One region of the Paraburkholderia sp. BR10954 genome, then DNA from elsewhere that is predicted to be linked to it. Evidence: riboswitches for the same ligand, from Rfam matches in the RefSeq annotation. Region 1 holds a riboswitch; each other region holds the start of a gene.
The links. Region 1 has a riboswitch for cobalamin ahead of cobA (uroporphyrinogen-III C-methyltransferase). Riboswitches for the same ligand answer to the same signal wherever they lie in the genome.
Positions count from the first base shown of each region.

Region 2: it holds a riboswitch for cobalamin, as region 1 does, so the genes downstream of both, AB4Y34_RS05060 (CbtB-domain containing protein) here and cobA (uroporphyrinogen-III C-methyltransferase) in region 1, are expected to answer to the same signal.
Region 3: it holds a riboswitch for cobalamin, as region 1 does, so the genes downstream of both, AB4Y34_RS32065 (TonB-dependent receptor) here and cobA (uroporphyrinogen-III C-methyltransferase) in region 1, are expected to answer to the same signal.

Region 1 is NZ_JBFRCK010000034.1:7,933-11,201, reverse strand. It holds gene cobO (cob(I)yrinic acid a,c-diamide adenosyltransferase) at 1-523, opposite strand, end outside; gene AB4Y34_RS32960 (cobalamin biosynthesis protein) at 520-966, opposite strand; partial or broken gene cobA (uroporphyrinogen-III C-methyltransferase) at 1,018-1,743, opposite strand; cobalamin riboswitch at 1,987-2,254, opposite strand; cobalamin riboswitch at 2,335-2,613, shown strand; gene cobW (cobalamin biosynthesis protein CobW) at 2,816-3,269, shown strand, end outside.
Region 2 is NZ_JBFRCK010000003.1:5-3,273, forward strand. It holds partial or broken rRNA gene AB4Y34_RS05050 (16S ribosomal RNA) at 1-306, opposite strand, end outside; gene AB4Y34_RS05055 (CbtA family protein) at 892-1,632, opposite strand; gene AB4Y34_RS05060 (CbtB-domain containing protein) at 1,644-1,865, opposite strand; cobalamin riboswitch at 1,906-2,061, opposite strand; gene AB4Y34_RS05065 (histidine phosphatase family protein) at 2,139-2,759, shown strand; gene AB4Y34_RS05070 (hypothetical protein) at 2,773-3,213, opposite strand.
Region 3 is NZ_JBFRCK010000032.1:5,417-8,685, forward strand. It holds gene AB4Y34_RS32065 (TonB-dependent receptor) at 1-1,385, opposite strand, end outside; cobalamin riboswitch at 1,477-1,741, opposite strand; gene AB4Y34_RS32070 (ATPase) at 1,962-2,321, shown strand; gene AB4Y34_RS32075 (cell division protein ZapA) at 2,318-2,632, shown strand; RNA gene ssrS (6S RNA) at 2,710-2,891, shown strand; gene AB4Y34_RS32085 (EVE domain-containing protein) at 3,030-3,269, shown strand, end outside.

The DNA.
Region 1 (3,269 bases):
CGGCGGCTTCGATCAGCGCGTCGGGCGCATGGCGCCCGGTCACGACGACGTGCAGCATCGGCGCTCGCGCATTGATCACGGCGAGCACTTCGTCGAGCGGCAGGTACTCGTACTTCAGCACGGTGTTCAGCTCGTCGAGGATCACCATCTGGTAGTCGCCGCTTTCGATCATCCGCCGCGCTTCGTTCCAGCCCTTGCGCGCGGTCGCCATGTCGGCTTCGCGGTTCTGCGTGTTCCACGTATAGCCGTCGCCCATCGTGACGAAATCGCATTGCGCGATCGCGCCGAGGAAATCGCGCTCCGACGTATGCAGCGCGCCCTTGATGAACTGCACGACACCCAGCCGCATGCCGTGGCCGAGCACCCGCACGGCCATGCCGAACGCGGCTGTGCTCTTGCCCTTGCCGGTGCCGGTGTTGACGATCAGCAGGCCTTTTTCGACGGTCGCGCTGGCCTGTTTCTTTTCGTGGCCTTCGCGGCGGCGCTCGGTCATGCGTTGATGCGATTCGGGATCGGTTTTCATCGGAGGTCCTGGTCTTGAGGGGCGGGATGGAAGGGCGCTACGTCGCCGGGTGCGCAGTCGCTCGCCGCCGCAATCGCGACGGTAATGCCGGCGTGCGTGGTCTTGCGTACGACCAGACGGGCGTTTTTCGCGATTGTCGCGCAGACCGACGCTGCTGCCGCCAGTAGCGCACACGGTTCGCACACACCGTCGACACCAAGATGCGCGCGCGCGGCCGCCGACGGCGACGCGACCGGTGCGGCGGTGATCTGCTCGCGGCTGAACAGTTGCAGCGGTAGTTGATGGCGCGAACAGAATTCGAGCAGACCTGCTTCGTTGGCTTTGGCGTCGATCGTCGCGATGGTGTGGATCTGCTCGAAGGCATTCGAACCGAGTGCTGCGCGCACGGCGGCTTCGATGTCAGCCGCATCGCTGTGCAAGCGGCAACCTACGCCGACGCTCAGCGTTTTAATCGCGCTCGCAGCTTGTTCGTGAGCGACTCGGCCGTCGCGTTTGGCCGCATCACGCGCAAGCGCGAACGAGGCCACGCCGCCGATCACGACGATCGCCGGCGAGCCGAGCCCCGCGCGCACGACCGCCTCGGCAAACTCGCGCAGCGGCGCGAGCACGTGACGCTGCTCGGGCCGCGTCGCCGATTCGATCGCCGCGCAGGGCGTATCGGCGGACATGCCGGCCGCGAGCAACGCGCCGACGATTTCGCCGAGCCGCCGCATGCCCATATAGATCACGAGCGTCATGCGCGTCGCGGCGAGCGCGGCCCAGTCCGGCTCGCCACCGCCGGCGCCGTGGCCGGTGACGAACACGACGCCCTGCGCGTAATCGCGATGCGTGACCGGGATGCCGAGCGTCGCGGGCGCGGCGATGCCGGCCGTGATGCCGTTGATCACGTCGACTTCGATACCCGCCGCCTGCAGCGCCTGCAATTCTTCGCCGCCGCGGCCGAACACGAACGGATCACCGCCTTTGAGCCGCGCCACGCTGCGTCCCGCGCGCAGATGCCCGAGCATTTGCGCGACGATCTCCGCTTGCGGCGTTGACGGATGGCCGCCGCGTTTGCCGACGTACACGACTTGCGCGTTGGCGCTTGCAAACTGCAGTACGTCGGGATTGACCAGATCGTCGACCAGCACGACATCGGCCTGGGCGAGCGCACGAGTGGCCTTCAGGGTCATCAGTTCGACGTCGCCGGGACCGGCGCCGATCAGCCAGGCGCGCGTCATCGCGGCGTGCATGGCGCATGCCATGCGGAGATGGGGGGAGAGAAGCGGCGTGCGACGGTGCACGCAGCGGTGAATATGGATGTCATGCGGTACAGCGAATCGGGGTGCGGTCACTCGTGCGGTTCGCGGCGGATTCTTCAGAGAGAACGCCACGACACACGCGATGCCACGTTTCTACGCCTTCACATCCGTTCCCCGCGGATTCCGGCGGCCGGCGGCGCAACCTGATGCACGGATGCATGCGGCGCCGCCTCCGCGTCTGGCCGGTATCCGGGCTGGCGGCCTCACGCGCTTCGCCTTCCCGTGCCGGTTGCGAATCTGCGGATTCGCGGGACAGTGGCATCAAAAAACGCATGCGCGGCACGGTGGAATCGAAGGCGATTCGAATCGCGCGCCGCAGGTCGCTTACCGTTGCGGGGACAGCACAGGTTGAACGCGCGACGCGCTGCCTGTTTCCCGTTTAACTGCACATGCGAGCGCATGTGCGGGCACCAAACGCGCGCATACGATAGCACATGACGCCTTGCCAGATAAGCCTCGGCGGCGCTTTCCGGCGCTCTGCGTTCCTTGACTGCGCATGCCCGGGGGCCTACACTCGCACGCACTTTGGGTGCTCGCGTGCGCGTTCGTGCGCATGCAGTTAAACGGGAAACAGGGAGCCATCTGCGCTAGAGCGGCTAACCTGTGCTGTCCCCGCAACGGTAAGCGAAAAGCGGTTCCGGCTTGATAGCCGGGCGCCGCGGTGCCGGCTTCGATGTCCTCGCGCAAGGTCGCGTCGACATATCACCACTGGACGAGAAACCACTCGTCCGGGAAGGGGGAGCGGCGCTTTCGCCAGCCCGGATACCGGCCCGAAGAAGCAGAACGACCGCCGCGGGGATGCGGCGGCGCGTTCATGACCTCAGTTCCGCTTTCTGTATTTCCGTTGTCGCGGCAATGCCGTCGTTCGTCCCCGTGTCTAGTGATCGCTGGTACTGTTGCGCGTGCTTCATTCGCTCCATTCGCCAGCCGATGCCGACCGATGCGCGGAACTTGCGGCAGACCGATGCAACGCAAAGGGATGGACCTCACGATGCAAACTCAATTGCGCAAGATTCCCGTCACGATCGTTACCGGCTTTCTCGGCAGTGGCAAAACTACGTTGCTGCGGCACATCCTTCAGCATGCGGGCGGCAAGCGCATCGCGGTGATCGTCAACGAGTTCGGCGAACTCGGCATCGACGGCGAAATCCTCAAGGGCTGCGGCATCGGTTGCGATGAAAACGGCGTCGAGACCGAAGGACAATTGTATGAACTCGCGAACGGTTGTCTGTGCTGCACCGTGCAGGAAGAGTTTTTCCCGGTGATGGAAAAGCTCGCAGAGCGGCGCGACGAACTCGATCACGTGCTGATCGAAACCTCGGGGCTCGCGTTGCCGAAGCCGCTCGTGCAGGCGTTCAACTGGCCGCAGATCCGCAACGGCTTCACGGTCGACGCGGTGGTGACGGTGGTGGATGGCCCGGCCGCCGCAAGCGGCCAGTTCGCCG
Region 2 (3,269 bases), on a different contig from region 1:
CTGGTCGTCCTCTCAGACCAGCTACAGATCGTCGGCTTGGTAGGCCTTTACCCCACCAACTACCTAATCTGCCATCGGCCGCCCCTTGAGCGCGAGGTCCCGAAAGATCCCCCGCTTTCCTCCGCAGAGCGTATGCGGTATTAATCCGGCTTTCGCCGGGCTATCCCCCACTCCAGGACACGTTCCGATGTATTACTCACCCGTTCGCCACTCGCCACCAGACCGAAGTCCGTGCTGCCGTTCGACTTGCATGTGTAAGGCATGCCGCCAGCGTTCAATCTGAGCCAGGATCAAACTCTTCAGTTCAAACCTGTTACTGTTTTCGGGCTCTTTCGAACCCGGTCGCTCACTCAACGTACTGACGATGATCAATCCGTCTTTCGACAGATAAACCTTCCTCTAATACTGTGTGAGGCTTCTGATACTTGTGCCTTGCAGCAGATCCATACGGATCCACCGCCGCATTCCGCATCAAGCGCCCACACTTATCGGCTGTTAGTTTTTAAAGATCGATCCGCCCAACCCGCAGCACCTGAACCACCACCCGGCACCGCTTCGTTTGCGTCGCTGCGTCTGCAGCAGAGAAGCGAGATTATGGAGAGCGGTCCGCGCCGCGTCAATACCCTTCTCACAAATTATTTTAAAAAGTTGAAGAGCTTAAAAATTGAGCAGCGCCGCGTACAACTTGAATTAGTTAGGCGTCCAATTGGATTCCCCTAGGCGCCGCGTCGAGTGGAGTTGCGAAAAGCCGTTAAGCAGCTTTTCCACAGAAAATGTTCGCAAGGCTGTGGATAACCGCTCCACAACCGCGCCAAGTACTTGATCCAAAACCATTCTCGCGCGTTGCGCGCGAAGCGTCGCCGCTTGCGCGGCCACGCGTCACCGTCCTATTCAGGCGGACTTCATCGTCACCCGCGCATTCGTACGCATAAAAGCACTGCGCTCGACCATCGCGCCGAACAACAGCCCGATCGTCGTCCACATGACCACCTGCATGCCGATCGCCGCGACGCGGAACTTCCACAGCAGCACGGCCGGGAACGTGGCCGGCACTTCATTGATGACCGGCATCGACAGTTGTACGGCCGCGATGATCACGACGAATACGAGCCCCGCGACGATCGAGCCGTTCCATGCACCCAGCTTCGCCGCCGCGCGGCGCCGCACCTTCAGTGAAAACACCATCGTCGCGAGCGAAATCGCGATCATCAGAAAGAACAGGCCCGTGCGCGCGCCGATCGTGTCCGGATCACCGACCGACGGCGGATTGGCCGGATACTTGATATTCGGCACGACCACGATGGCGATGAACGCGCCAAGCGCGAGCCACGCGGACAGCGCGCGCACGCTCAACGAACCCGCGCGTCCATACGCATAAGCAAACACCAGCGAGAACAGACCGCCGAATGCCGCGCCATACGTGACCACGCCAGTCAGCAGGCCGAGGCCAGCCTGCGTCTCACGGCTCACGATTTCGGGCTCGGGCGCCTCGCCGCGCGCGGCGGCCGCTTTCTCTTCGAATGAAATCGCCTGATCGACCTGTGGTTCACCGACGATTCGCGCGAACGCGAACGTGAGCAAGCCCGCGACGATGCCCGCGAGCATCCCGCGCACCAACAATTTACCTACCATGTTGAACTCCGTTAGTGGCAGGGAAAGCCAAGCAGATGGCGGCCGTCGTGCACGAACTCATGCACGTACATGCCAGGCACGAGCGACGTCGCACCCTGTTCCGCACCAACGAAGTAAAGCGCGAACAACAGCAGCAAGCCGCCGAACACGACCCACGGCAGCAGTTCACGCAAGGGAATGGGAGTGGGCTGGACCGCCGGTTGCGCGGCGCGATCGAAAACAGCTTTGGTCATGATGGACATCTCCTGGGGTAACGCGCCCCGATAGTCGATTGCAGAGGAATGGTGCGAAGCTCAGGTCTGGCTTTCGGCTCTTGTGGATTGCAAGGCCGATTACAGTGGCGCGACCGCGCCGGGCTCTCACCGGCTTCCGTGCTTCGCAGTGTCGGTATTCTACGCGCTAAACTGCGGCTTCCGCGACGGCGAGGGCTACGCCGCAACGCGCAACGCACGCCGCGAGCCCGTCAAGCCACGCAGGCAAGTGCGAATGAGGCGCTAACGCAAAGAATGGATACGCGACTATTACTGGTGAGCCATGCGGCAACGGCCGCGCAGCGCGCGGGCCGCTTCCCCGCCGACGATCCGCTCGACGCGCGCGGCCGCGCCGAAGCCGAAGCGGCGCGCGCCCGTCTCGCGCTTCCGGCCGACGCCACCGTATTCACCAGCCCCGCCGCCAGCGCCCGCGAAACGGTCGCCGCGCTCGGTCTGAGCGCCACGCCTGCCGACGCATTGGCGGATATCGACTATGGCAAATGGCGCGGCCAGCGCCTCGCGGACATTGCCGACGAAGCCCCCCGCGAACTCGCCGCCTGGACGCGCGAGCCCGACGCAGCACCGCCCGGGGGTGAATCGTTCGATCGAGTCGTGCGGCGGGTCGGAGAGTGGCTCGACGCGCAACAGGCAGACGTACGCTCATGCAACGCGGTCAACGAAGCAGGCTTCGCGGCCTCTGCACACGGTCGAACCATCGTCGCGATCACCCACGCAACGCTTCTGCGAGCGGCAATCGTGCATGCCCTCGGCGCATCGCCAACCGTGTTCTGTCGCATCGAGATCACGCCGCTGTCGGTCGTCGATTTGCGCCACTCGCGACGCGGCTGGTCATGGTGGCCGGCCGCCACCGCCTGAACGGAACCGCCGCTTACCTGCCCGATACCACGAGCCGCAAGCGGTTCGCCCCCTCGGGAGTCAGCGTGATTTCGGTGCGTCGATCCTTCGCGCCGAGATAAAAGTGCTGACGTCCCGGCGAATTCTGATCGTGCGTTGCATCGGGCAGGCACGACGCGATGTCGGCCGCGACCGCTTCCAATGCATCCCCGTTCGAGCCCGCCGCCTGATGCGGTGTCCAAGTGCACCGGAAACTACGATGCGCGGCTGAACATTGCGCGTCGTCGCCATAGGGTTGCGCGACGCCTTTGCCGTCGTCGGGCGTCAGCGAGGTGAAGCCGTCCGGCGCCGCGGCGACGATCCGTTTGAGCGCGCCGCAAGGTCTGGGGCTGTCGTCGGCGGATGCGCCGACCGGCAGCAGCGCAACGAGCGATGCCGCGGTAAGCGTGATAGCGGAGAGTCGATAGGTTTTCATGTTGCGCGTGAAGCTTCCAGAGGGCTGCTGAAAAAAGCTCGCAGCGAGCCACCCTC
Region 3 (3,269 bases), on a different contig from region 1:
ATCGACGGGTTGCCGCTGATCGGATAGTACAGATCGTCGAAGCTCGGCGCGCGGAATGCATCGGAATAGCTTGCGGTTACCTTCCAGTGCGACGTGATGTCGAAACCGTAGCCGAGATAGTAACTGTTCGCTCCGCCGAAATCGGAGTACTGGTCGCGGCGTACGTTCGCCTGAATCTGGTTGCGGCCGAAGCGTGCGCTGTAGCCGGCGAAGACCGAATCGACGTGACGGTCGGGCGCGGCGAACGTGTCGGAGTCGAGAGTCTGGTCGAGATGCTCGTAGCCGAATTGCAGCTTCTGGTTCGCTGCGAGCGCGAAATCGTTCTGCCACGTGTACTGGCGATTGTCGGTATCGAAGCGGCCGTTGTAGATGCCATTGGTGTTCGATACGCTGCGGTCGTCGCCCTCGGCGAGCGTGAAGTGGGTGGTCCACCAGTCGGTCAGCTTGCCGTTCGCAAACACCGATACCTGACGCACCTTGCTATAGAGGTTGTTCAGATCGGTTGGCACGCCGTACGCATTGTCGTAGCTGTTGTTGTTGTTCGACTGGAAGTAGCTGATGCCCGCATCCCACTTGTCGGTGAACTTGTGGCGCAGCGACGCGCTGATGCTCTCGTTCAGATTGCCGTTGGCGTTCGGATTCGCGCCCGGCGCCTCGAGCGGATCGAGCGACGAAAAGCCGTCGCTCTTCGTGCGCGCGAGCGAGATGTTGAAGGTCGTGCGGCCGTCCTCGTCGAGCGCGCCGTTCACGCCGGCCGTTTGCGTCTGCGTGTGATAGCTGCCGTAGCCGACCGAAAAATTGAAGCGCGGTGGATGATCGCCGCCGTCTTTCGTGAACACCTGCACGACGCCGCCGATCGCGCCCGAGCCGTACAACGCCGACACGTTGCCGTTCACGACTTCGACGTGATCGACCTGGTCGAGCGGAATCTGTGCGAGCTGAGCGGAGCCGAGACTCACCGAATCGACGCGCACGCCGTCGATCAGCAGCAGCGATTGCGTCGACGACGCGCCGCGCAGAAAGAGGCTCGTGGTCGAACCGGGGCCACCCGTGCGCGAGATTTGCGCGCCGGGCGCGAGTCGCAGCAGGCCGGGCAGATCGGTCGCGGTCGTGTCGGCTATGTCCTGCTGATCGAACTGCGTGGTCTGCGGGATCGCGTCGCGCAACGCTTGCGCTCCGCGTAGTGCGGTCACGACGATCGGCGACAGCACGTTGCCCGATGCATCGGCGGAAGCGGGATTGGCCGCATCGGCAAGGTTTGGGGCGTTCGCGGTGCTTGCATCCGCAGCGGACGATGAAGGCACAGGCTCGGCGCTTTGCGCATGCGCGACGAGCGGCAGGCTCGCGAACGCGAGCAGCGTCGCGCGGGCGATGGGGGACAACATGGGATGACATTCCTGTGGATGGCATGCGCGGCCTGCTTCCCCGCAGGCCGACGCGTCACGAGGCGTCCCCCCATGTTTAACGTTTTCGCGGGGGACGTCCCTCTTTTCTGGCCGGTATCCGGGCTACGACACATCGATCCCGCCTTCCCACGCGTGACGCGCAGTGGCACACTCGCAGATTGAACTTCCAACCGTGCGACAAGGACCGACCTGCATGAGCACATCACATGCGGTCGCTTACCGTTGCGGGGGCAGCGCAGGTTCGCGCATCCGGTTTGGCACCGCGCGCGCCCTGCTTCCCGTTTAACTGCGCGCGCCGAAAAGCGCGCGCGGGCACCAGAGTGCGGGAAGTGTAGGAGCGGCTTCGCGGGGCGTCAAGAAAGGCCAACCGGAGCGCGATCCGTTCTGTCGAATGCAGGTTATTGTCCGATGGATTGCCGGTCTTTGATCTTATGGTCGACGACACGAGTCGCAACGTACCTGCACGAAGCGATGCTGTTACGTCTCGAAACGAGACAATTGTCGGAACCTGTAATATTCCGCGCTAAAATGCGATGTCTTTAGAGGACGCAGCACATGCTCACCGAACTCGAATCACTCTCCCAGAACATCGGCAAGCTGATTGCGATCAGCCAGCGCCACAACGAAGCGCGGATCGCGCTCGAAGAGCAGCTCGCGCAAACGCGTGCCGAAGTACAAGCCACGCACACCGAACTCGCGCAATTGCGTGCCGAGCGAGACGCACTGCAAGCTGAACGCGACGCGCTGTCCGCCAAGATCGACGACGCTCAGGTGCGCCTGAATGCGATTCTCGAAAAATTGCCGCGCGCACGCGCAAGCAGCGAACCGGATAACCAGCTCGATCTGCTCGAATCCGCCCAGCCCGAACACGAGGAAGCGGAAGGCGACGTGAGCCGACACGGAGAAAGCGCATGACCACCAAGCAGATCGAAGTATCGATTCTCGAAGTACCCTACCGTCTCGCCTGTTCGCCTGAAACGGAAGGCGCGCTGCTCGAGGCGGTCGCGCGCGTCGATGCCGAGATGAAGAAAATCCGCAGCGGCAGCAACGTGCGCGGCACCGATCGCATCGCGGTGATGGCGGCGCTCTCGCTGGCATCGGAACTGCTTAAGCTGCAAAGCAGCGTGCGACACGGAGAAGCATTTCCTGCTGAAGAAATCCGGCGTACAATGCAGCAAATGAACGAACAACTAGGTACTGTGATCGAGCAGTACAGCATGCAGTAAGCAGTAGTTGACTCAATAGCGGGCCGGTTTCGAACCGGTCACCTGTTCAACTGTTTGTGTTGTAGCTTCATCGTTTAGCTTCCCTGCCTGGTTCGCCAAGGTCATATATTCCTTGAACCAATGCCATGTGCACGGTTGCGGAAATTTGTAGCACGGGTGTGCGCGTCACTCTGTCTGATGTACCCGAAGTGTTGCTAACTGCGACCAATTCTGAACCCTCGGTTCAGGATGCCGGCCTAGCGGCTAAGGCGGGGACCTTATCTGGAACGGCATCGGACTTCGGTTCGATGCCGTTTTTCTTTGGTCGTCGTTCTTTTGTTTGAGTGCCTGTTTCAGGGGCTTTCCGCACGCGCCTGTTGTTGGCGCCTCGTTCAATCTCACACGCTCACTCCGATTCATGCGCTACTGGCTGATGAAGTCCGAACCGGACGAAGCAAGCATCGACGACCTCGCCAACGCACCGCATCGCACCTTGCCGTGGACCGGCGTGCGCAATTATCAGGCGCGCAACTTCATGCGCGACGTGATGCAGGTCGGCGACGGCGTGCTCTTCTATCATTCGAGCTGTCCGGAGCCCGGCATCGCGGGCATCGCGGAAGTCTCGTCGACCGCATATCCGGACCCGACGCAGTTCGAT